DNA from 3 places in the Raoultibacter phocaeensis genome. Region 3 is predicted to be linked to each of the others. Evidence: predicted binding sites of a transcription regulator. Region 3 holds the regulator's gene; each other region holds the start of a gene.
The links. The regulator LexA, encoded in region 3, represses DNA repair genes until DNA is damaged. The targets are predictions, from matches to a motif close to CNAACANNTGTTNG.

Region 1: the regulator LexA is predicted to act here: its motif matches at 5,740-5,753, upstream of ruvC (crossover junction endodeoxyribonuclease RuvC).
Region 2: the regulator LexA is predicted to act here: its motif matches at 6,290-6,303, upstream of uvrB (excinuclease ABC subunit UvrB).

The regions. Positions count from the first base shown of each region.
Region 1 is NZ_CABDUX010000002.1:1,700,068-1,708,151, reverse strand. Features, by position in the region: gene FJE54_RS15185 (FAD-binding protein) at 1-1,245, shown strand, start outside; gene FJE54_RS15180 (putative bifunctional diguanylate cyclase/phosphodiesterase) at 1,654-3,900, shown strand; gene FJE54_RS15175 (HAD family hydrolase) at 4,032-4,769, shown strand; gene FJE54_RS15170 (YebC/PmpR family DNA-binding transcriptional regulator) at 4,834-5,634, shown strand; gene ruvC (crossover junction endodeoxyribonuclease RuvC) at 5,832-6,323, shown strand; gene ruvA (Holliday junction branch migration protein RuvA) at 6,320-6,901, shown strand; gene ruvB (Holliday junction branch migration DNA helicase RuvB) at 6,956-8,026, shown strand; gene FJE54_RS15150 (hypothetical protein) at 8,056-8,084, shown strand, end outside.
Region 2 is NZ_CABDUX010000001.1:140,024-148,107, forward strand. Features, by position in the region: gene FJE54_RS00605 (IS3 family transposase) at 176-1,621, opposite strand; gene FJE54_RS00610 (MFS transporter) at 2,026-3,258, shown strand; gene FJE54_RS00615 (CBS domain-containing protein) at 3,273-4,004, shown strand; gene uvrB (excinuclease ABC subunit UvrB) at 4,001-6,151, opposite strand; gene coaE (dephospho-CoA kinase) at 6,389-6,988, opposite strand; gene mnmA (tRNA 2-thiouridine(34) synthase MnmA) at 7,141-8,084, opposite strand, start outside.
Region 3 is NZ_CABDUX010000002.1:994,794-1,002,877, reverse strand. Features, by position in the region: gene FJE54_RS12060 (hypothetical protein) at 1-232, opposite strand, end outside; gene FJE54_RS12055 (MerR family transcriptional regulator) at 359-787, opposite strand; gene dut (dUTP diphosphatase) at 1,169-1,612, opposite strand; gene nrdR (transcriptional regulator NrdR) at 1,615-2,061, opposite strand; gene FJE54_RS12040 (ATP-binding cassette domain-containing protein) at 2,144-3,655, opposite strand; gene FJE54_RS12035 (hypothetical protein) at 3,968-4,270, opposite strand; gene lexA (transcriptional repressor LexA) at 4,386-5,030, shown strand; gene hflX (GTPase HflX) at 5,153-6,445, opposite strand; gene FJE54_RS12020 (InlB B-repeat-containing protein) at 6,642-8,084, opposite strand, start outside.

The DNA of each region.
Region 1 (8,084 bases), 710 kb from region 3:
CCTGCGGGAGCCGGTTTACTCGAATGGGAGGGCATGTCCACGCCCACGAACGGCATCAACGTGAACCTGATTCCGTTTCAGGAGCTCGAGCAAACCGCGCGCGATGCAGGCGTTGAAATCCGGACGCAGTGCACGGTCGATACGCTCGTGTTCGACGGAACCGCCGTCCTCGGCGTGAAAGTGACCGATCAGAAGGAAGAGAAGTTCATCCGCGCCGACCGGGCGGTGGTGCTCACGGCGGGCGGCATGGAGATGAACCGCGCCATGATGGCAAAACACTCGGCAACGTGCTTGCACGGTATAGCCAACATCGCTACGCCGCCGAACGGCACAGGCGAGTGCATCCGCATGGGGCAGGGCGTCGGGGCCGATCTTTCGGGCTACGATTCTACCGGAGCCTTCGACGGCGGCGTGTGGTGGCGCGATTACAACGAATACGACACCATGATGGATTCGCATATCAACAAAGACGGCAACCAGGCGCTTCGCCAACCGTGGCTGCGCATCAACCGCGACGGCCAGCGCGTGCCCTACATCTCCACGTCGGCGACGAGCTATCCGTATTCTACCGATGCCGCACCTTCGTCGGCGGGCCTGTGCGATACGGCCGCTATCGAGATGAACCAGCCGGGCGGCAAAACCTATTGCTGCTTCGACTCGAAGTTCGACGAGCTTGTGACCCAGAACTTCTTCGGCCAGATCATCTGCCGCAAGGCGAAGATCGTCGAAGCGGACGATCCGTACATCGACCGCGTTCCCGAATGGCTGCGCGATTGGCACACCGGTTTCCAGCAGATGGTCGATGCCGGAGCTATCGCGAAGTGCGATACGGTCGAAGAGCTCGAAGAGGCACTCGGCCTCGAAGGCGGCGTGCTCGTCAATGCGGTCAAGCAATGGAACGAAGCGTGTGCGAAAGGCGAAGACTACGCGGCATCGTACAAGTATCCACCCGAGTGGATGATCGCCGTCGACGAGCCGCCCTATTACGGGGCGAAACTCGGGGGGCATGTGTTCGGCTCGAAAACCGGGTTGCGCATCACGCCCGCCATGCAGGTGGTGAATACATCGGGGCAGGTTATACCCGGTTTGTACGCGGGCTGGCATACGGCCGGCGGATCGTCGGGGGAGGGCAACCCTTCGGGCAAGCCTCTCACGGGCATGTACGCCGATCTGGGTCTCGCTTTCGTCGGCGGCTACATGGTCGCAGGCGGTATCATGGATGAAGACGGCAAGACCGACGCATAGTTTGTGCGAGCGCGCTTCCTGCGGCTTGTGCGCACAGGACCGCCTCTTATCGAACCATGATAAAAAAGTTCTTGTCAAGTACTAGACACAATCATATACTAGTCAAGGTCTGAAACATAGGAAGAGCCGCATTCCCCCAATGCGGCTCTTCCTGTTTGTTGGTCCTGATTCGTTTTCGTAGACGAATAGTGCATCTTGGAAGCTTTCGTTCTGCTCGACACGATCCTGCACGATTGAAATCGTCGGATGCCCGCTGCGAAAGCCTGAGCGCATACTTCTTGCCCGATACAGCGTTTCCTGCGATAATCGATGACTAATCTGCTTATAGAGGATTGTATCCGCTTGTTTGCAAGCGCACGTGATCCCGTGCAGTGAGATACGGCATGCTGAAGGAAGCGGGAGAAGGTCGTGAAATCTCTGGTACAAAGGAATAACCTGGGCATATTCTTTGCATTGTTCGGGGTGCTCATCGTTTTGGCGGCAGTGATCAGCGGGGCGACCGTGATGCGGAGCACGGCGATTGCTACCGAGGAAACCGAACGGTATCTGGCCGAGCTATCTCAGCAGACCACATATCGCATCAACCAGAGGATGAGCTTCAACCTCGAGTTGCTATCGAACCTTGGAGTGCAGCTTGAAATAGCTGGTCAAGACGAGCGCACCCGCGATGAAATGATCGATGCGGTTATCGCCACGAGCCCGTTTGTGTGGATCGGCTACACCGATCTTAAAGGGAATTTGCTGGTTGACGGCAGGGAATCGGTCGATCTCTCGGACTTTAGCGCGGTCAAGAAGGCAATTGCCGGCAACCCGGGCGTCAGCGACCAGCTCGTTTCAGTTTTCGAAGGCGAACGGGGTGCTTTGTACGCAGCGCCTGCGCCGAGCGGCGACATGGGCGCGATCGTGGGGTTGGTCGCCCCTGAAACAATGGAGCTTCTGCTCAATACCGATACGGCAGACGGGGTGGGCTTTTCCCATATCGTTTCACGCGAGGGCGAATTCATCTTGCGCTCCAGCAACCAGAACGCATTGCTTGAGGGAAGTAACGTATTCGATAGCCTTGCCGAGCAAACCGATATCAGCCAATCGGAGATAGCCCTCATGCAGCAGGCGATGGCAAGCGGCGAGAGCGGGCGAATTCGCTACAGTATCAATAACGAGCCTCGCGAAATGAACTACTGGCCGCTCGATAAAGGAGGATGGTACGCGCTTTCCGTCGTTCCTCCCGATGTGTATACGAGCTCTCTCACCAATTTCACGCATATGGCCATCGTTGCCGTCGCTTTGCTCGCCCTTGCCGCATTCGGGTTGTTCGGCGGCTATCTGCTTTGGATGACGGCGCGCAAGAACCGTGAGATCAGTCGTATCGCCTTCGTGGATCCGGTAACGTGCGGCCACACCATGGCACGCTTCGACCATCTGGTAGCTCAGCGCATGCAGAAACGCCGGCCCTTCACCTTCGTAACGCTTGATGTGAGCAACTTCAGGCTCATCAACGATACGTTTGGCAAGGAACGGGGTAACGCGACGCTCAAGCACATTCACGATACAATCGTCGCGAACCTCCACGACGGGGAAATTGCGGCACGTATTTCCGCCGATGTGTTCAACGTCGTGCTTGAAGAGCTCGATCGCGGAAGCATCGAGGTGTGGCTGAACCATCTGGCCGAAGAGATCAACCGCATCAATGTCGACGTCGATGCTCCGTACTTCCTGAAGCTGAACTGCGGCGTGTATCTGGTGAACGAATCCGAAACCGACATTGTGGCCGTGCGCGACCGATCGAATACAGCGCGCAAGAGCGAACGGCGGTCGGGCGGGTCCTTGTGCTCGTGCATGTTCTTCGACGATATCGAGCATGCTCGGCTGCTGCGGGAAAAGGGAATGGAAAACGAGATGGACCATGCGCTCGAGACGGGCGAATTCGTGGTGTACCTGCAGCCGAAGGTGAGCCTCGATACCAACGAGGTGATCGGTGCCGAAGCGCTCGTGCGGTGGGATTCTCCCGAGCGCGGGCTGATTCCGCCCGACGAGTTCATCCCGTTCTTCGAGCGCAACGGCTTCATCATCAAACTCGACCTCAACGTGTTCGAGCAGGTATGCAAACGATTGCGCATGTGGATGGATTCGGGTCGCGAGACGCTTCCTATTTCGGTCAACCTATCGCCCGTCCATTTGCGGCGCAGGGATTTCCTCAAGGCGTTCGAGGAAGTGCGGGAGCGCTACGACATTCCAGCGCACCTGCTCGAGTTCGAATTGACCGAGCGCGTTGCGTTTGAGAGCATCGAGCAGTTGCGCAGCGTGGTCGACGATATCCACGATTGCGGATTCCGCTGCTCCATGGACGATTTCGGCAGCGGCTATTCGTCGCTGAATGTTCTCAAGGAGATTCCCGTCGACGTGCTGAAGATCGATCGACAGTTCTTCATCGGCAACGACGAGCGGGGATGCGCTGTGGTCGAGTCGGTGGTCGAGCTTGCGAAGAAGCTCGATATGGGAACCGTTGCCGAGGGCGTTGAAACCATTCCGCAAGTCGAGTTCCTTCGCAGCGTCGAATGCGATGCGGTACAAGGATACGTGTTCTCGACACCGGTACCCGTCGATAAGTTCGAGGACATGGTGTTCGGCGACGGCACGGCACCGCGATCGCTGTAGCGCAAGGCCGACTGGTTCTGCGGAATTGATATTGCACAAGTTTTACCCGCTTCTTATCGCCGCTTGATTCCTCCTTGGTACGGTGGACCCGTATAACGGAGGAAGCGACGAAACGAAAGTTGAGGTTGTGCATGCAGGTTTCAGGAGTCATATTCGATTGCGACGGAACGCTGCTCGATACGATGGGGGCATGGAGGCGTGCGGAGCGTACGCTTGCGGCTCGGGCGGGGGCTTCGCTCGATGCGCGCGACGTGGACATTCTCACTACGCTGACCGTGCCCGAGGCGGGTGCGTTCTTTAACGAGAAGTACGGAGTCGGAACGTGCGCCGAAGAGGTTGCCGACATGATCCAGGATCTGGTCGTCGGCCACTATGCGCTTTCGGTCGAAGCCCGTTTGGGGGCGCTTGAGTTCGTCCGTGCGCTCGCTTCGCTCGGGATCAAGATGGGAGTGGCGTCGTCAAGCCCGAATCACCTGCTTGAGATCGGTCTCGGACATGCGGGGCTGCGCGAATTCTTCTCGATTGTCGCCTCGACCGACGACGTGGGCGCCTCGAAGCGCGAGCCGGCGGTATACGACTATGCTCGGGCCTTTCTGGGAACGCCGAAGGAAGAAACATGGGTGTTCGAGGATGCCGCGTACGCGTTGCGCACGCTTCGCGGAGCAGGTTATCGTACGATCGGCATCCATGACCGCGACGATTCGGGTACGTTCGACGAGCTTGCCGAGCTGTCCGATTTCGCGATTCGCGGCTACGCCGATCTCGACATCGTGGAGTTTGTCGCGGGGCGCTACGCAAGACGAGAAGTTGCCGCCTGTTCGCCCTGTGCCGCCGCACGTCCTATTATGGAGAGCGTTCGCACTCTCTGAAGCGCAGGGAGCTGGTGTGATACAATAACGCGCTGGAATTGCATCAGAGAGTTAGGGAAACCATATGTCAGGGCATTCAAAATGGGCAACCACGAAGCACCGCAAAGCCGCGCAGGACGCTAAGCGCTCGGCTCTGTTCTCCAAACTGTCCCGTAACATCACGGTGGCAGCCAAGGAGGGTGGCGACCCGAACCCCGACAACAACGCGTCGCTCGCGGCCGCCATCGAAAAGGCGAAGGGCTACTCGCTTCCTAAAGACAAGATCAAAACCGCCATCGACAAGGCGTTCGGCAGCGGCAAAGATGCGGCCAACTACGAGACGGTCATCTACGAAGGCTACGGGCCTGCGGGCGTCGCCGTCTACCTCGAGGCGCTCACCGATAACCGCAATCGCACCGCCGCCGACGTGCGCAGCGCGTTCTCTCATGCGAACGGCAGCTTGGGCACGTCCGGTTCGGTCGCGTTCCAGTTCGAGCGCAAAGGCCAGATCATGATCCCGAAAGAGATCGAGGGCGATAAAAAAGAGGGCATGAAGGCGAACGGCGCCGCTGGCGACGAAGAGGAATTCATGCTTGCTGTGGCCGATGCCGGTGGCGACGATTACGAAGATGCCGACGAGGAGTGGATCGTCTACACCGCGCCCACCGAGCTTATGGCGGTGAAGAAGGCGCTTGAGGAGTCGGGCCTTGAGACGAAGGGTGCCGAGCTTATCATGGAGGCTACGACCCCCACCGAGGTGAGCATTTCCGACGCGAAGAAGGTCATGCGCCTCATTGATAAGTTCGAAGAGCTTGAAGACATTCAGAATGTGTATCACTCGATGGACGTAACCGACGAAATCGCCGCAGCGCTCGATAGCGAGTAGACTGACCCTTTTGTTTGTAAGCGGGCGCATCTTCGGGTGCGCCCGTTTTTGTTTTGCATATTCTCGTTCCTTTATCTTTCGTGCAGGATTCGTTGTGGTATCATGCGAACAAGTGTTTGTTGTCGCATATACGTTCGAGCCGGCTTGTTGTAAGCGGGGTTCGAACGGCATCGCAAACCGATAGGCGAAAGGGTTTCATGGCATCGGTTGAACGCATCGTCCTCGGAATCGATCCGGGGCTTGCTAATACGGGGTGGGGCGTTGTGGCCCAACGGGGCCCGAGGCTGACGTGCCTTGCGTACGGCTGCGTTTCCACGTCGAAGGATACCGAGCTTTGCCAGCGCCTCAAGAAAATCCACGATCAGATGGGAGCTGTGATCGCACGGTTCGAGCCCGAGTGCGTCGGCATCGAAACGGTGTGGTTCGGCGAAAACGTCACGGCGGGTATCGGCACGAGCCAGGCGCGCGGAGCCGCGCTTGTGGCCTGTGCGACGGGGAATCTGCCGGTCGGCGAATTTACACCGCGCCAGATCAAGCTTGCTGTGGTCGGTACCGGTACGGCTGAGAAAGAGCAGGTGCAGTACATGGTCAAGCAGCTGCTTTCGCTCGAGGCCGTTCCCCATCCCGACCACGCAGCCGATGCGCTCGCCGCAGCCATCTGCTATACCACGCATAAAGGAGCACTATGATAGCGTTTCTCAACGGCATACTGGCAGGCAAAACGCAGGATACGGCGTTTATCGACGTCGGGGGTGTGGGCTACGCGGTCGGCATGGCTGCGGGAAGCCTTGCGAAACTTCCCGCGACGGGAGAACGCGTGCTTGTGCATACGCATCTGAACGTGCGGGAAGATGCGGTGTCGCTGTACGGGTTTCTTTCCCAGGAAGAAAAGGGACTGTTCCTGCGGCTGAACAGCGTTTCGGGCATCGGGCCCAAAGTGGCGCTCTCGGCGTTGTCGGTGTTCTCGCCCCAACAGCTTGTCGCGGCCATCACCTCGCAGGATGTTGCGCTCGTATCGAAAATACCCGGCGTCGGAAAGAAAACGGCATCCCGCATCATTCTCGAACTCAAAGGATCGCTCGATGCCGATCTGCTCGGCGAGCCCACGGCCGTGGCCGCAACGGGCGGTCCCGTGCAGGGCGTGCAGGATGCGCTTTTGTCCATGGGATTCACATCTGCCGAGATCGAACTAGCACTCAAGGGCGCTCCCGACCAAGCCGACGAGGCCATGCTGCTACAATACGCTTTGAAGCGTATGGGCGAATAGGCTATGCGCCCGCATCGCGGCAATCGGTTGCCCAGCGTACGAAATTAGGCGGTTATGGAAAACGGCAGCATCGAAATAGAAGGCATGGTGTTCTCGGCGGCGGAAGCCGACGGTGCGCTCAGCGCATCGCGCGCGGTCACTCCCGATCTTACGGAGGACGATCTTGCGCTCGATCGGAGCCTGCGTCCCAAGCTTTTGGCCGATTACGCCGGTCAGGAAAAGGTCAAGGATTCCCTTTCCGTTCTGATCGAGGCCGCGAAAGCGCGAGGCGAAGTGGTCGACCATATTCTGTTTTCGGGTCCGCCGGGCCTCGGCAAGACCACGCTTGCCACGGTGGTCGCCAACGAGCTGAACGCCAACATCAGAACGACGAGCGGCCCCGCAATCGAGCGTACGGGCGATCTTGCCGCGATACTCACGAACCTCGAAGAGGGCGATGTGCTGTTCATCGACGAGATCCACCGGTTGAACCGCATGGTCGAAGAGGTGCTGTATCCGGCGCTTGAGGATTACGTGCTCGACATCGTGGTGGGCAAGGGTCCGGCTGCCCGTTCGATCCGCCTCGACCTTCCGAGGTTCACGCTCGTCGGCGCTACTACGCGTACGGGGCTTCTTACCGGACCTTTGCGCGACCGCTTCGGCATGCTCTTCCGCTTGGACTACTACACGCCCGACGAGCTGTGCACCATCGTGCAGCGATCCGCCTCGATTCTCGACATCGGTATCGAGCGCGACGGTGCACTCGAAATCGCTCGGCGCAGCAGGGGAACGCCGCGTCTGGCGAACCGCCTGCTCAAACGCGTGCGCGATTGGGCGCAGGTGCGCGGCGACGGTACGATCGACGAAGACGTTGCAGCGCAGGCCCTGAGCTTCTTCGAGGTCGATTCGCTCGGGCTCGACATCATGGACAATCGCATCCTGGAGCTTCTGGCCGTTCGCTTCGGGGGGCGGCCCGTGGGCTTAACCACGCTCGCGTCGGCCCTATCCGAAGATCCCGAAACGCTCGAAGACGTCTACGAGCCTTACCTGCTGCAACAGGGCCTCATGATCCGTACGCCGCGCGGCAGGCAGGCGACCGAAAGAACATACGACCATCTGGGTATTCCGGCACCCGCTACAGGGTAATCCGGACCCATGCAAACCGAGAGGCAACCATGTTTCAACAAGATTATCTGATGCGCAT
Region 2 (8,084 bases), on a different contig from region 3:
TTGCGCTGCGGGCTCGCTGCAGACGTGCTGCATCGGGCTGCAGGCGCAGGTGCGCCGCGCTTCGCTGCAGCTTTGTTGTCACCAAAGACACGAGGGCGCCTTTATCTATGTTCCGGACTTGGCGAAATCTGGCACAAAATTGGAGGTTGGGGGTGCGGCAGGATTCTTGGACTGCTCAGGCCGCCAGCCCGAGCCTCCTGCGGCGGCCCTCGATGGTCTCGCAGGTGGCCTTCTTCCCGTTCTCCCTGAACGTCTTGAGGCGGCCGTCATTGTACCACGTGATGTAGCGCGCGACGGCCTCGAATATCTCGGCGACGGGCGCCCCCGCGCGCACGAGCGAATGGAACGCCTCGACCTTCGCCCGGCCGAAGAAGCCCTCGCACGCCGCGTTGTCGGGGCTGTGCCCCTTGCGCGACATCGAGCGCACGAGGCCGGCCCCCTCGCACAGCGCGATCCACCCCTTCCAGCGGTAGTGCCCGCCGCGGTCGGAGTGGATGACGGGACGCTGGCCCTCCCGAAGCGTCGCTATCGCGTCGGCGAGCGTGGAGTTCGCGAGCTCGGCGTTGGGGCTCTCCGAGGCGCGCCAGGCGACGACCTTGCCGTCGAAGCAGTCGACGACGGCGGACAGGTAGCACTTGCCGTCGCGCCCCCGCATCTCGGTGATGTCGGTGAGCCACAGCTCGTTGGGCGCGTCCGCCGAGAAGTCGTGCCTCCCGTGCTCGCCGAGCAGCAGGTTCCCGGGCGCGTCCGACACCTCGCCCGCGTACGAGCTCCATCTCTTCTCCGACCTGGAGCACCGGGCGACGAGCCCCTGGCGCGCCATCGACTCGCGCACCCTGCGCTCGGGCGCGCGGACGCCGCCGGCCTCCAGCGCCGCTCTGGGGCGGCGGTAGCCGTAGATCCCGCCGTTCTCCGCGAAGGCCGCGGCCACGGCCCCGTCGAAGCCCCCGTCCGTCATGCCGGACGGGCTATCGAGCCTCGCCCGGTGGTAGAGGTAGGTGCTCTTCGAGATTCCCAAGAACGTCGAGATCCGGGCCAGGGAGCACCCGCAGTCCCGCCTCAGCCTCTCGCCTAACCCGACGAGCCGCCTCTTCGACAGGCTCGCCGGGCTTGCGGCTTTTGGGTCGCGCATCAGCTCCTTGTAGACGCTCACCTCGAAGAGCGCCTCCTCGAGCTCGGCCCGGAGGGCCTCGATCCGCCTGTCGTCCGATCCCGCCGCCTGCCCCATGCCCGGCTTCGCCCCCTCGTCCTCGCGCGGCGCGCCCTCCGCGCCGGTCTCGGACATGATAGCGCTTTTGCGGGCCTTCCTGCTCCAGACCGATATTATGCTCGCTTCGGCGATGCCGAGGCGGCGGGCGATGTGCGCGGGCTTCTCCCCGAGGCCGTAGAGGCGGACGGCCTCCGCCTTGGTGGCCTCGGGGTAGCGGGAGTGGGGCGCGTGCTCGGCGCGCCCCTTCACCCTGGGCATCTCCGCCGGCAGGGAGCCCTCCTCGGCCTGCTCCAGCCACCGCCTCAGCGACTCCCTGGACGGGGTCCCCCATTTCCGCTCGGCGGCGCGGGGCGTGAGCCCCTCGGCCCACATCGTCTCGACGTAGCGGACCTTCTCCCTTTCCGTGTACATGCGGCTCCCTCCTCGCGGCCCCCGCGGGGGCCGCTCGATCGGTCGTGGACCGCCTGCCGGCGGTCCAACTTCCTGCCGCACCTCCGGTTTGACAATTGTAGAACATCATACATTTTAGTTTGGGCGATTTGAAGTTTTGCGAACAGGCGTTTTGTTTCCCTCTTATCAAGTTTTCTATATGTAACTAGTTGTATAATTGTCAAACCTCGGATTTTGTGCCAGAATCTCACCTCTCGGGAACACAGAATTGCCGTAGGTGCTCACAGCTGTAGCTCTGAGCACCAGGTTCGCTTGCCGCGATAGACGGGATCGGGCTGCGGTCACAGCCGCCGCAGTAGCGCAGGACCTGCAGCTGTCGAAACCCATGCGAATCTCCACAAAATGCGCTTACGATCAATGAGAACATTGTGAACGTCGCGCTCGTCGACATCATCGCTGCGTTCGGCATCGATTCGGGTCTCGCGCAATGGCTCGTCACCGGCTACATGATCGTTACGGCGATCATCGTCGCCTGCATGGCCTACCTCCAAAGGAGGTTTACGGTACGCGCGTTGTTCTTCACCGGTTCGGCGTTCCTCGTTATCGGATCAGCTGCCTGCCTCGTCGCACCGAGTTTTCCGCTGCTGCTTGTCTTCCGTCTCGTGCAAGCTGTCGGAACGGGCATCTTCATCCCCTTGATGATGGCGTGCGTGCTCGCCATCGCGCCGAAGCAGAAACTCGGCACCTATCTCTCCATCGGAAGCTGCTGCATCACGCTGGGACCAGCATTCGCACCGGTCGTTTCGGGCCTCATGGTCACGTATTTGGGATGGCGCTCGATCTTTCTTCTACCAACCGTTGTCATCGCGGCAACGGCAATCGTCGGCGTATTCACCGTGAAGGACATCCTCGACACCGAAAAAGCTGCGCTCGATGCGCCTTCGGTTGCGCTCGCCGCATTCGGCTTGACGGCGTTCGTGTTCGGCCTCTCATCGTTCACGTCGGATATCGTCATCGGGTTTGCGGGGCTGCTCGTCGGCGCAGGTGTGATCACGGCATTCGTTCTCAGGCAGCGTAGACTTGCGAATCCCCTGATCGACCTTTCGCCTTTGCTGAATCCCCGCTTCGCGCTCGCCTGTCCGCTCGTCATCGTTGCCATGATGACCACGTTTTCGATGAGCGTGCTTCTGCCCCTTTACTATCAGGGATCGCTTGCAGCCACCGCGCTTGCTTCGGGACTCTTCATACTCGTGCCGGTACTCGTCAATTCGGTTACCGCCATTGTCGGGGGGAGGGTTATGGACCGCAAGGGCCCGCGGCCGCTCATCCCGATCGGCTTTGCCGTTATCGTTGTCGGGCTTGCGGCTATCGCCGCGCTTTCGGTAAACATCGAATTGGCTCCCGTGCTCATCGGTTCAGTATTGGTATACGCAGGCGTCGGCCTCATCTTCTCCCCCTCGCAAACCGCTGGGCTGGTAAGCCTCGAACGCTCCCAAAACGGCAACGGAGTCACCATCATGAATCTGTTCATCCAGATTGCCGCCTGTATCGGACCAGCCTTATTCGTCGGCATTTTCTCAACGCGCGTCGGGGCGGAAGCGCAGGCTTCTCGACCGCCGTTCTGGCTGCCACCGTGTGCGCCGTCATCGGCTTTCTGATCTCGGTATATTACGTGCGGATCAAGGCTGAGCCGTTTGCAGAAGGATCCGCAGACGAACCTGAACGCACCTCGCCGCAGCCGATCCTCTCCCTTATCGGAAAGGCGGACGCCTACCGGATCGGCAGCACCGCAACCGTCCTCGAGGCGCTCGAGACGATCGTGAAAACCCAAACCGGCGGCGTTCCCGTCGTCGATGACCGCGGGCATGTGGTCGGCTTCGTTACCGACGGCGATATTATGCGCTATCTCACCGGCGGCGAGCGCAAGGCCATGGACCCGCTCTATGCCTACATGGCGATTGCCGAGCAGGGCGACCTCGCGAAGCGCGTACCCGCCCTCCTTGCAACGAACGTCATGGAGCTTGCAACGAAGAAAGTCGTCTGCATCGAGGCGGATGCACCCGTCGAAGACGTGTGCTTGACGCTCTCGAATCCGCGCATCAAAAAAGTGCCCGTCGTATCGAACGGAAAGCTTTCGGGCACGGTAAGCCGCTCCGACCTCGTGCGCTATTTCCTCAAGGAGTTCGCTTTACTGCCGAAGCCGGCTGCACCTGGCTCACAGAACCAGACGCCATGCGCCCTTGAGCCTCACGTGACGGACGAAGCTGCTTGCTCCGCTCCGTCCGCGCAGGCCAGCGCCTCCGCACAAGCACAAGGCCGCTCGGCAACGCAGGGGGCTCCTTGTGCCGCGCACTGCGCCCCGTCTGCGCAAACGGCTTCGTCCACGCAAAGCGACTCAGCCTAAGCCCGCTGGCTCGACCCGTAGGCGGCGTGTTTGCGGTTGCCGAACGCGCTGCCTTTGCGGGCGTCCTTCTTGAGCCGCTTGAGCACGTCATCCTCACTCGAGCCCTCCACCTGCGCGCGCAGCTTGACCACCTGGTCGCGCAGGCGGGCTGCTTCCTCGAAGTCCATGCTCTTAGAAGCAGAAGCCATATCGTCTTCCATCGAAGAAATGATGCGCAGCACCTCTTCGCGCGACAGCGCCGCAAGTTCGAGGTTCACCTGCTCGGCAGTGGTGTTGCCCACCTCGTCCTTCACGTAATTCATGATGTCGTTGATGGCCTTGCGGATGGTCTGCGGCTCGATGCCGTGTTCTTGGTTGTACTGCATCTGAATCTCGCGACGGCGTCTCGTCTCGTCGATGGCAAGGCGCATCGAATCGGTTACTTTGTCGGCGTACATGATGACCTGGCCCGAAACGTTACGGGCAGCGCGTCCGATCGTCTGGATGAGCGAGCGGTGGTTGCGCAAGAACCCTTCCTTGTCGGCATCGAGGATGGCGACAAGCGAGACCTCTGGCAGGTCAAGCCCCTCACGCAAAAGGTTGATGCCCACGAGCACGTCGAATTCGCCACGACGCAGGTCGCGCAAAATCTCGACGCGTTCGAGCGTTGCGATGTCGGAGTGCATATAGCGCGCCTTCACGCCCTGGTCGAGCAAGTGATCGGTCAGATCTTCCGCCATTTTCTTCGTGAGTGTCGTGATGAGCACGCGCTCCTCGCGCGATGCACGCTCCTTAGCCTCGTCGATGATGTCGTCGATCTGCGAAGCCGAGGTACGCACGATGATCTCAGGGTCGAGCAGACCCGTGGGACGGATGATCTGCTCAACCTGATCCTGCGATACCTTCTGCTCGTAATCTCCTGGGGTAGCCGACACGTAAATGAACTGCGGAACGCGCTCCTCGAACTCGTCGAAGCGGAGCGGGCGGTTGTCAAGGCAGCTCGGAAGCCTGAACCCGTGCTCGGCGAGCGTGATCTTGCGGCTGCGGTCGCCTTCGTGCATGCCGCGGATCTGCGGCACGGTCACGTGGCTCTCGTCGATGATGCAGAGGAAATCCTTCGGGAAGTAATCGATGAGCGTGTAGGGCGGCTCGCCCGGCTCACGCCCGTCCATGTGGCGCGAGTAGTTCTCGATGCCGGAGCAGAAGCCCATCGTCTCAAGCATTTCGAGGTCGTAGTTCACCCGCATCTCGAGGCGTTGGGCCTCAAGCAGCTTGCCTTCCGACTTGAACTGGGCAAGACGGTCACGCAGCTCTTCGCCGATGGTTTTGAGGGCCTTGTCCATCTTCGGCCGCGCCGTCACGTAGTGCGAGGCCGGCCACAAGGGAAGCGCTTCGAAATCGTTGAGCACCTCGCCCGTCACGTTGTCAACCTCGGCGATGCGCTCGATCTCATCGCCCCAGAACTCGATGCGGATCGGGTTGTCGGCGTAAGGCGGGAACACATCGAGGTTATCTCCCCGCACGCGAAACGTTCCGCGCTTGAGTTCGTAATCGTTGCGGTCGTACTGGATATCGATCAGCTCGTGGATGACCTTATCGCGGTCCATCTCCTTTTCCTTGTCGACGAACACCGCCATGCCCGCGTAATCCATCGGCGAGCCGATGCCGTAGATGCACGATACCGACGCCACGACGATGCAGTCGCGCCGCGAGAGCAGAGCCGAGGTTGCCGCATGGCGCAGCTTCTCGACTTCCTCGTTGATCGAAGCGTCCTTCTCGATAAACGTATCGCTTGAGGGAACATAGGCTTCGGGCTGGTAATAGTCGTAGTAGCTCACGAAGTACACAACCGAGTTGTCGGGGAAGAATTCCTTGAGCTCGGCTGCAAGCTGCGCGGCGAGCGTCTTGTTGGGGGCCATAACGAGCGTAGGCTTCTGCACGGCCTCGATGACCTTCGCCATCGTGAACGTCTTGCCCGAGCCCGTCACGCCCAGAAGCGTCTCGTAGCGCATACCCGACTCGACGTTTTGCGCGAGCCGCTCGATCGCCTGAGGCTGATCGCCCGCGGGTTCGAAGGGAGACACCACGCGAAACGGCGTCGAAGCCAGACGAACCTCCGACGTTTTGCCTTCCATTTCCATTCCCTCGATATTCGAAAGGTGAGCCATCGCTCCTCCTTTTCTGAAATAACCGAACGACTCGGCCGGCGCGCTGCGAGCTTATCCGAAGACGCACGACGCACATGCACCCGAGCGATCAGGTGAACATTCGCATAAGGGAATCATCGTAGCACAAGCCACGTCTAGTGAACAGATGTTCGTAAAAATAGTACCGAACCGTCAGCAGTTCTCTTCGAAAGCACCATCAATCGAAGCCGTCGGCATCATGGCAGCGCAAGTGAGCCGTTAGCAGGTTTTCTTGAACTCGTCCCACCATGAGCCAACCTGCTGTTTGAGGTCCTCGGGCGCGGCGTCGTTGTGGAATACCACATCGGCCACCTCGATACGATCGGCATCGGTGATCTGCTGAGCGATGCGGCGCTTCACGTCTTCCTCGTCCCAGCCGGCAGCTACCGCACGCTCGATGCGCACGTCGAGCGGCGCAAGCACGGCGATGATGCAGTCGGCTTTCGCGGCAAGCGAAATATCCCGGTTCTTGAAAGCCGAGTACTCGACGACAACCGCCTCGTGGCCCTCGCTCTCGAGCTCATCGATGCGATCGGAGAACGTTTCCTCGATACGGGGCATGGTGATGCTGTTGAGCAGGCTCGTATGCACATCGTCCACGAACGCTTTCGCAGCGAGCGCAGCACGGTTGACCTCGCCGTTTTCCTCGAGAATATCGTCGCCGAACGCTTCCACGAGATCGGTTTTCACATAGTCGCGCGTAAGCACCTCATGCCCCACCTCGTCGAGGTCGATGAACGGAAGGCCTTGCTCGACGAGCGCCTTGGTGGCCATTGACTTTCCGGCACCCATTCCGCCGATGATGAAAATCTTCTTCATATCGTATGACCTCCTTGCACGTCTCATCATTCCATCGCGCATCATATCACAGCGCGCAGAGCATCGAAAGAACAGTGCTGCTGCCGTCGCTTTCGCGTTGCTTCAGCCGACGGTACGGCGAAGCGCACGGAAGGAGGCGAGAGCGCTCGAGGCTACCGTGCCGAGGCGGAAAGAGCTGCGGTTCCGACCTCAACGATCATACCGCCTCCGAGCACAGTCTCGCCCAAGTAGAACACCGCATGCTGGCCCGGTGCCGTCGTCGGCTGCGGGCTGATAAGGCGGACCTCCACCGACCCGCCATCGCAGGAATGCACCGTGCAGGCAACCTTCGTGCTTCGATACCGAAGCTTCACCATGCAGTCGAGCGGTTCGGCCAACGCGTCGAACGCCTGCCAATTCGGGTTCGCCACCGTAACGAAATCGATGAGCGTCTCATCTTTGAAACCCACCACGAGTTCGTTGCGATCGAACCGCTTGCCGATGACGTAGTACGGCTCGGGGGCCGCGATGCCGATGCCTTTGCGCTGCCCGATGGTATAGCGAACCAAACCATCATGGCGACCGAGCACCGTGCCGTGCGCATCGACGATAGTCCCCGGTTCGTCGCAGACGCCCCGCTGCTCGAGAAACACTCTATGGTCACCTTCGATGAAACAGATATCCTGGCTTTCGGGCTTATCGGCAACCGGGAGGCCGAGATCCGCCGCCAACACCCGAACATCCGCTTTCGTCGCAGCGCCCAGGGGAAACACGAGGCGCTCGAGTTGCTCCTGCGTGAGCTGGGAGAGCATATAGCTCTGATCTTTCGATGCGTCGAGGGCGGCTTTGACGACGAAGCGCCCGCTTTCCTCGAGACGCGCGATGCGAGCGTAATGCCCGGTTGCCGCCTTCTCGCATCCAAGCTCGTCTGCCGCCGCCAAGAGCTGGGGAACCTTGCAGCGGGCGTTGCACGAAACACACGGGCTCGGCGTGAGGCCGCGTGCGTAGCCGTCCACGAACGGGCCGACTACCTCGCGCTCGAACGCCTCCGAGCACTTCCAAACCGCATGTTCGATGCCGAGCAGCTCGCACACGGCGGCTGCATCCCGCGCAGCCG
Region 3 (8,084 bases):
GTCCGCCTTTGCCCATGAGCGCTTTGATCTTGCGATACGCGAGTATGCCGCATATAAGACCGATCGTTCCCAAAAACACCCCTCCGATAATCATGGATATCGGTCCGGTGATGCTGGCCGCAATAACGAGGTTTTGCGCTGACTTGAGTTCTCGGGCATCATCGTAATTGAACTGCTGAGGCCCTTGAGGCGGTTTGGGGGTTTGTGGCGGCTGATTTTGCTCGTCGGCCATCGTTTTTCCTTTCACGTACACATTAAAAGCCTTTGACCAGGCTTTTTGCAAACGAGGCTCTGAGAGCCGTTCTAAGGCCCCGTTTTAGCTTCAGACGACTCGTAGGTCGTTGTTTTTTACCGTCTATCACGTCTGAGAATCCGAAATCCCTTCTTTTTCCTCTTTCAGACCCGCATACTCGCATTGCAGCGTCCTCAGGCTTTCATCAAGCTCTTCTCGTTGGTATTCGAGAACGGTTTGCCGTGCTTCGAGTATCATCAGACGCTCTTGACGACTCGCATCGCCTTTCGAACTTAGTCTGACATAATACTGTATGCCCTCTATGGACAAGCCGCTTTTCCTCAAAGCATCAACAAGATGTAACGCGGCTATGTCGTCCTCGGAAAACCAGCGGACGTTGTTTTTGCCGCGCTGGAGTCCTGGGAAGAACCCGCACTTATCGTAATAGCGGATCGTAAACGCCGAGATGCCCGACAATTCCGAAACTTCGCTGATCGAATAGCGTTTGGGCGCGACGTGCGCCGTTTGCTTCAAAACGCTGCGGTCTTTTTCCATTCGTTCTCCTTGATCTTATTCCGAGAACCTGCGCTACCGCGCACATAACCAAGCTTGCTCGAGTTCGGTTATGTGCTTAGAGCAACTCTAAGGTAGTAAGTATAGCGTAGGCCGATCGCTGTTTCAGGTACCGTTTCCTTTCGTATACTTAGAGTAACTCTAAGGTATCTTCGGAGCAAGGTTAGAGTTACTCTAACCTTTATGGGATGTGCGCGAACCGATGCCAGAAAAGTGGAAAGGCCCCGTTCGGGGGCCTTTCCTTGGTAGCGGCTGCGTATGTGGTTTATAAACTACCAGTATCGAGAAAGCGGGGTTGTCGTGCAGTTGAACTGCGTTTGGCCCGCTTATCCCGCTGTATCGGGTGCCGCTCGGGCACCGCGCTCATGTGTTTCCGCTGCTTCCGAACCCGCCTGCCCCGCGCACCGAATCTTCCAGCTCATCGGTCAATGCAATCGATATGACGGGTGTTTTCGTGATCACCATCTGTGCGATCCGATCGCCTCTTTGTATGGAAAGCGTCTTTCGGGGATCGAGATTGATGACGATCGCTTGTATCTCTCCGCGGTAGTTGCTGTCGATCAAGCCCGGAGCGTTCACCAAAGAAAGGCCTTGCTTGATAGCCGCACCGCTTCGGGGAAGCACGAATCCCGCATACCCATGAGGGATAGCCGCCGCGATGCCGGTAGGAACGAGCGCGCGCTCGAAAGGTTCGAGATCGATGTCGATCGACGAACGAAGATCGAGTCCCGCATCGCCCGGATAGGCGTACGCGGGAGCCTCGAGTCCGTGGTCGAGAAGCCGTATCGGCACTTCAATGGCTTCCACGATCAGTCGTTCCCCTCAAGTGCCGTGGCGAATTCCTCGATGTTCTGAAAGTCCTTGTAAACGCTTGCAAAACGCACATATGCGACATCGTCGAGCTGGCGAAGCCGAGCCATAACCATGTTGCCGAGGTCTTTCGATTTTATTTCGGTTTTCATATCCTGGCGAAGTTCGGTTTCGATACCGTCGATCAGACTTGCGATCTGTTCGGAAGATACAGGGCGCTTCGCGCACGCGATCAGGATGCCGCGAAACAGTTTTTCGCGGTTGTACGCTTCCGATGAACCATCTGATTTAACTATGACAAGGGGGTTGTCGCCGAGACGCTCGTACGTTGTAAAGCGGCGACCGCAGTCGAGGCATTCCCTTCTTCTGCGGATGGAGGCACCATCTTCCGAAGGACGCGAGTCAACGACTTTCGATTCTGCATAACCACATGAAGGACAGCGCATCTCACTCCTTTGTTGGTATTTTGTTCACTGTACCATACTACATATAGTGGTACAACGGTACACGAAACTCTGCACCGATTCGTTACGAAATCACAAGATGAGAGTCACCTCGCTGCTTTGTGTGCGAATCGGCCTCTACGAACGTCCACGCTGTATCGGTGAGCGCCGCAAGAAACCGCTCGTCGTGGGAAACGAGGATGAGCGCGCAAGGGCATTGTGCGAGAACATCCTGCAAGGCCTCGATCGAGGGAAGATCGAGATGGTTGGTCGGTTCGTCCATGACGACGAGATGAGTGCGCTCGAGCAGCCCCATTGCAAGCATAACCTTGCGAAGTTCGCCGGGACTGAGCTCATCGCCCGACAGGATGCGCTCAGGGGGAGAGTTGAGTCGTGCGACAAGGGAAAGGACCTCGCCCGTTGCAGCGGGACCCATATCCTTGAGCGCATCGAGCACTGCCCTTCCCTCTTCGGAACTTACTTCTTGGGGAATATAAGCGAGATGCGATACCCCCTCAGCCGATGCATCGAGCAGGACTTTGAGAAACGTGCTTTTACCCGTACCGTTGCGACCGCGAAGGCCAATCCGATCGGTCGGACCCACGTATACTTCGGGATGGCGAAGGCAGCGTCCATCGCCCAAGGAGATGCTGCCTTTGTCGAGATGCGCTACCGTGCGTCGTCTTGAAGGCTCGGCGTTGATGGAAAGGGGCTTGTCGTATACCTTCTTGACCTGCGCTTTATCAAGGCGGTTTCGAGCTGCTTCGAGTTTCTTATCCATTTGGGCAGAGAGCAGGCCGGTTTTTCCATCCTGTCCCGAGACAACTGCCAATCGGAGCTTTGCGCGTCCGTCGTTATCGTGCTTGTCCAGGTTCTTGCCCGATCGCCGCGCCGCGCTTCTGCTTGCCACGGCTTTTCTTCGCGCGGATTCGGCCTGGGCTTTCGAAAGCTGCTCGCGTGCATGTTTTCGCTCGGCTTGCGCGGTTCGCAGCCTAATGTCCACGCTCGCCTTCGCTTCGGTGTAGGTGCCGGGCACCAATACGGCATGCCCGGCGTCGAGAAACAAGCACTGCCCGACGAGCGCATCGAGCAGAATCCGGTCATGGGAAACAAGCAGGCCGATGCCCTTGTACGAGGCGAGTGCCTTGAGAAGGACATCTCTCGTTCGGGCGTCGAGGTGGTTGGTCGGCTCGTCTACCGCGAGCACCGTCGGTTCGAGCGAAAGCGCACAAGCGATCTGGACGCGCTTCCGCTCGCCATGGGAAAGCGTGTCGTAGCGCCAGAGCCATTCGTCTTCGAGCTCGAGCATCGAGCGCAGGCGAACGGCATACGGGGTATAATCGACTGCGAAGTCGAACAGGTTCTCGGGTACATGCTCGGTCGATTGAGCGCAGTATACACCCGCCGGTGCAGGCCTGATGGCCCCTGCTGAGGGCTGCTCGATTCCACACAACAGCTTCAGCAGCGTGCTCTTTCCGGACCCGTTATTGCCGACGATGCCGGTCCAGCCTTCGCTGAACGTTGCCGTCACGGTTTCGAGGGCATAAGTTGGCGAATCTTCGTAAGCGTAGCTCACATCGGTTAGGTGCAGATACATGGCGACCTCCATTGAAATCAGAGGCGCAACGAATGGGTTTATGCAAAGGAAGCTGAGGAACGATGCTAGAAAACGATTGCACACCCGGTTGCGACAAAGGAATACGGCTTGTTGCATGGGTGCCCGAAGGCAATCGTTATTTGCGCATGTCTTTTCTCCTCGTATACGGTAAGAACGCCCGGTGGCGTTTCAACGAAGGAAGTGTAGCATATTCCTGTTCTCCGTGCAAAAAGAATGCGCCCCGGTTTCCCAGGGCGCTCACGCAGCTTCTCGCAGAACGCAGCATCTGCGGAAGACCGGATAGGCGAACGTTCAGACGCCGAAGAAGATGGTTGCGAAAGCAGCTACGGCAAGAGCGAGACCCGCGGAGACCGATTGCCACGGCGCTATGCGCCCGAAGGCTTTCCCTTGCACGGTTCCCGTACGAACCTCGGTAGCGAACTCGGAGTCGTGCAGCTTCTGGCTGAAGCGATGCACCTGGGTTGCAGCATGCGAGCCGTGCGATGCTTCGCGCATCGGAAACTCGATAATCGCCGCACGATCATGCATTCCGGAGACATCGGCCTTCAAAGCGGACGTTCCCACCACGGAGTAGCGCGCCTCGAAATTATTCATAAAACTGCCTCCTTGCTCTTGCATAGAACCTTTGTTCGTGTATACTATATGGCGAACAAAGGTTCATGTCAAGTTATTTCTCAAACATTTGTTCGAATTTTTGAAAGGAAGCCTTATGGCAGAAAAAGTCACGAAACGTCAGCAAGCGGTCCTCGACTGCATCGAGAGCTGCATCCGCGAGAAGGGGTACGGCCCCACCGTGCGCGAAGTATGCCAGAGCCTTGGCCTTTCCTCCCCCTCCACGGTCCACGTGCATCTCAAGGCACTTGAGGACAAGGGGCTCATCAAGCGTGATCCTCTCAAATCCCGTTCAATTGCCCTCACCTACCAGCTCGAAGATCACGAGTTTCCCGGCTCGGCCGAAGTGTCGCAGCCGAATTTCGGCAACCTCGTCAACCTTCCCCTTGTGGGCGACGTCGCAGCAGGTGTTCCCATTCTCGCGGAAGAGAACATCACCGATACCATCACGCTTCCTACCGATATCGTGGGCGATGCGGCTGCGTTCCTGCTTTCGGTTCGCGGCGACTCCATGATCGAAGCGGGTATCAACAGCGGTGATTACGTAGTGGTTAAAGAACAGCCTACCGCCAACAACGGTGACATCGTCGTAGCCATCATGGACGATGGCGCAACGGTAAAGCGCTTTTACAAGGAGTCCGACCACATCCGTCTGCAGCCCGAAAACTCTTCGATGGATCCCATCATCACAACCGATTGCTCTATCGCGGGCAAGGTAGTAGCTGTTTTCAGGCGCCTTTAAAACGACTACGGTACCGTTTAGCGTTTCACGAGGGAGCCGGTACGCCCCGACCGCTTATCGAACCGCGCTGCGGATCGTTTGCGGTCGGGGCGTTTTCGTATGACGGCCGATCGGGTCGAGCCTTACTCGGTTACAAGAAACTCGCTGAACATCGATGTGTAGGCGGGGGCTATCAGCATGTCTATACGCGTACCATCCTCGTCATGTTCTTCGCGTACGATCGAAGCGCGCTCATGCGCAATCGATACGAGGTCGCCCCGCCCGTACGGCACAAGCACCCTCAGCAGCTCGTCGCGGGCCGAAGCGATCGAGCTTACGCGTTGCACCAACTCGTCGATGCCGTCTCCCGTCAGCGCCGACACGGCTACGGCGTCGGGGTGGCGCTTTGCAAGCGCATCTCGCTCGTCGCAATCCAGCAAATCGATCTTATTGAACACTTCGACGCGCCTGATATCCTGCGCCCCGATTTGCCCGAGCACCTCTTCGACCGAGCGGATCTGGGCCTCTCTCTCGGGTGAAGAGGCGTCGATCACATGAAGGACGAGATCTGCTCCCGTAATCTCGTCGAGCGTCGATTTGAAAGCTTCCACAAGCGTATGGGGAAGTTTCTGAATAAAGCCGACCGTGTCGGTGAGCGTAATTTCCCGTCCCTCGGGAAGCACGAATTTCCTCGTCGTCGAATCGAGCGTCGCAAACAGCTTGTCGTAGCTGAGGACGTCGGCATCGGTGAGCGTGTTGAGCAGACTCGATTTGCCTGCGTTGGTGTATCCGGCAAGCGATACTTTGAACATACCGCTTTTGTAGCGGCTCTCCCGCTGAAGCGCTCGCACATCGGCGAGTTGCTTGAGTTCGCGTTTGATGGAGGTTATGCGCTTGCGCACCATCCTGCGGTCGACTTCGAGCTGGCTTTCGCCCTCGCCGAACCTCGAGCCGACACCGCCGCCCATGCGGTTCGAAGCGAGATGCGCCCACATGCCGCGTAACCGAGGGAGCAGATACTGGTTTTGCGCGAGCCTTACCTGCAGACGCCCTTCCTTCGTGGTTGCGTGGAGCGCGAATATATCGAGGATGAGCGCCGTGCGGTCGATGACTTTCACATCGCGCGGTACGATTTTTTCGAGATTCGATTGCTGAGACGGTGTGAGTTCGTCGTCGAATATGACAACATCGGCGCTGTGGGCACGGCACATGTCGGCGACTTCTTCCGCCTTGCCCGAACCGATAAACGTGCGGGGGTTCGGGGCGTCGAGCTTCTGCGAAGTGGAGGCAACCACGTCTGCACCGGCAGTGTTCGCCAGTCTGCCGAGTTCGGCAAGGCTTTCGGAGACGGGCCATGTCGTATCGCCGCGGTCTATGCCGACGAGCACAGCGCGCTCGCGTACTTCTTCAATGGTGAAATGCTTGGATTGGGTCATGGCAGTATGGCCTTTCAAAAGGTTCGGATGGGTGTATGCGAGTAAGAGCTTTTACCGCAACCTTATTGTGGCCATGTACGTGCTCCATCCTTTCCCGAATAAACAATAGTCTTAGATACTAGCACGCCTGCCGCCCATCGGGCAACAGGCGTGTTTTCATTCCGTTACGAAAGCCAATGCATCAGAGCGTTTCACCCTATGCTTTCGGATTGCGCCGCATCTTGCGCACGGACAAGGCGGCTGCGATCGCCGTCAAAATCCCCATAGCCGCAAGCAACGCTATGCCGACAACCGCCTCATCGCCCATTTTGGCCAATGCGGACGCATGTTTTCCCTGGTTCAGCGAAGTGTTGGAGGAACCGGGGTCGCCGGATGTCCCCGGATCAACGGGCTCGCCAGGGTCAACAGGACCGGGCGGATCGGGAAGCTTCGACCAGATCGCGTACAGCACCACGTCGGCGTCTTCCATGGTGATCGGCGAAGCGACCGCAACGTTTCCGTCAGGCTCCAAAGCCCAGCCTTCGAACGTATAGCCTTCTCGCGCGAGGGTGTGATCGGTTTTCACTTCCGCCTGTTCGCCTGGCAGGTACTTGCGGTTGTCCACAGGCACCGCACCGCCCGTCGCTCCGTTTCCGTCGTAGAGCACCATGGCGGCGTTGCGGTAGCTGATATCGAAGTTGTTGTATCCGTATTCGAAGGGGTTTACAGAGCGGCTCGCCGGAGCCGAGGCATAATAGCTATCGGGACGTTCGGAGAAGCTGTGCGTATGTATTTTCTCGTCATGCAGCGCAATGTCTTCAGCGTTACCGAGCAGCACCGATTCGAGCTCGCGCGAAGCCGTATTCCCTGAAAATACGGTGGTTTCTCCGATTTGGCCCTCGGTATCGACGACCAGGTTGGCAAGGTTTTCGTACGGCGTCCATATGCCGCCGCCCGAAGAACCTGCGGTATTTCCCGTAAAACTCGAGGTCGAAACGAACATCTCGGTGGCGTTCTGATGATCGCCCATGGTTCCGAGCCTTACCGCGCCGCCGTCTTGGCCCGCTGTATTGCCGCCGAAGAGGACCTGTTGCACGTATCCTGTCTGCCAGCCGTCTGCAACAAAGAGCGCACCTCCGTCGCGGGCGGCGGTATTGCCGGTAAACTCGATGGGGTCAGAGCCCGACCCGCCGTTATACAGCGAGAGGTTGCTCAGGTTTGGACCAAGGTACACGGCACCGCCCGATCCGGCAAGAGCAGCATTTGCATCGAACTGCACGCTCGTTGCCGCGAGCGACGACCAGAAGTCCCCGTTTCCGCTGGCTTCGACAGCGTACACCGCTCCCCCCGATTCTCCGGCTTCGTTTCCGGTAAACGTGGATTCGGACAGGCTCATGTCGAGCGTTGTATCCTGATCTTCGCGAGTATCATCGGCGTATACGTACAAAGCACCTCCGTCCTCGTACGAAACGTTATCCTGCGCATTCGTCCTATCGATATGGTTTTCCACGTGGGAGCCCCTCAGAAAAGCGCCGCCACCCGATCCGGTGCGCGCAACATTGCCGGAAAGGCTCTTGCGGCGCGAATCGCCCGTCTCGGGATCCCAGCCGCCGCTCATGGTCAGAATAGTGTACGCGGCTTCCATGAAGATGCCGCCGCC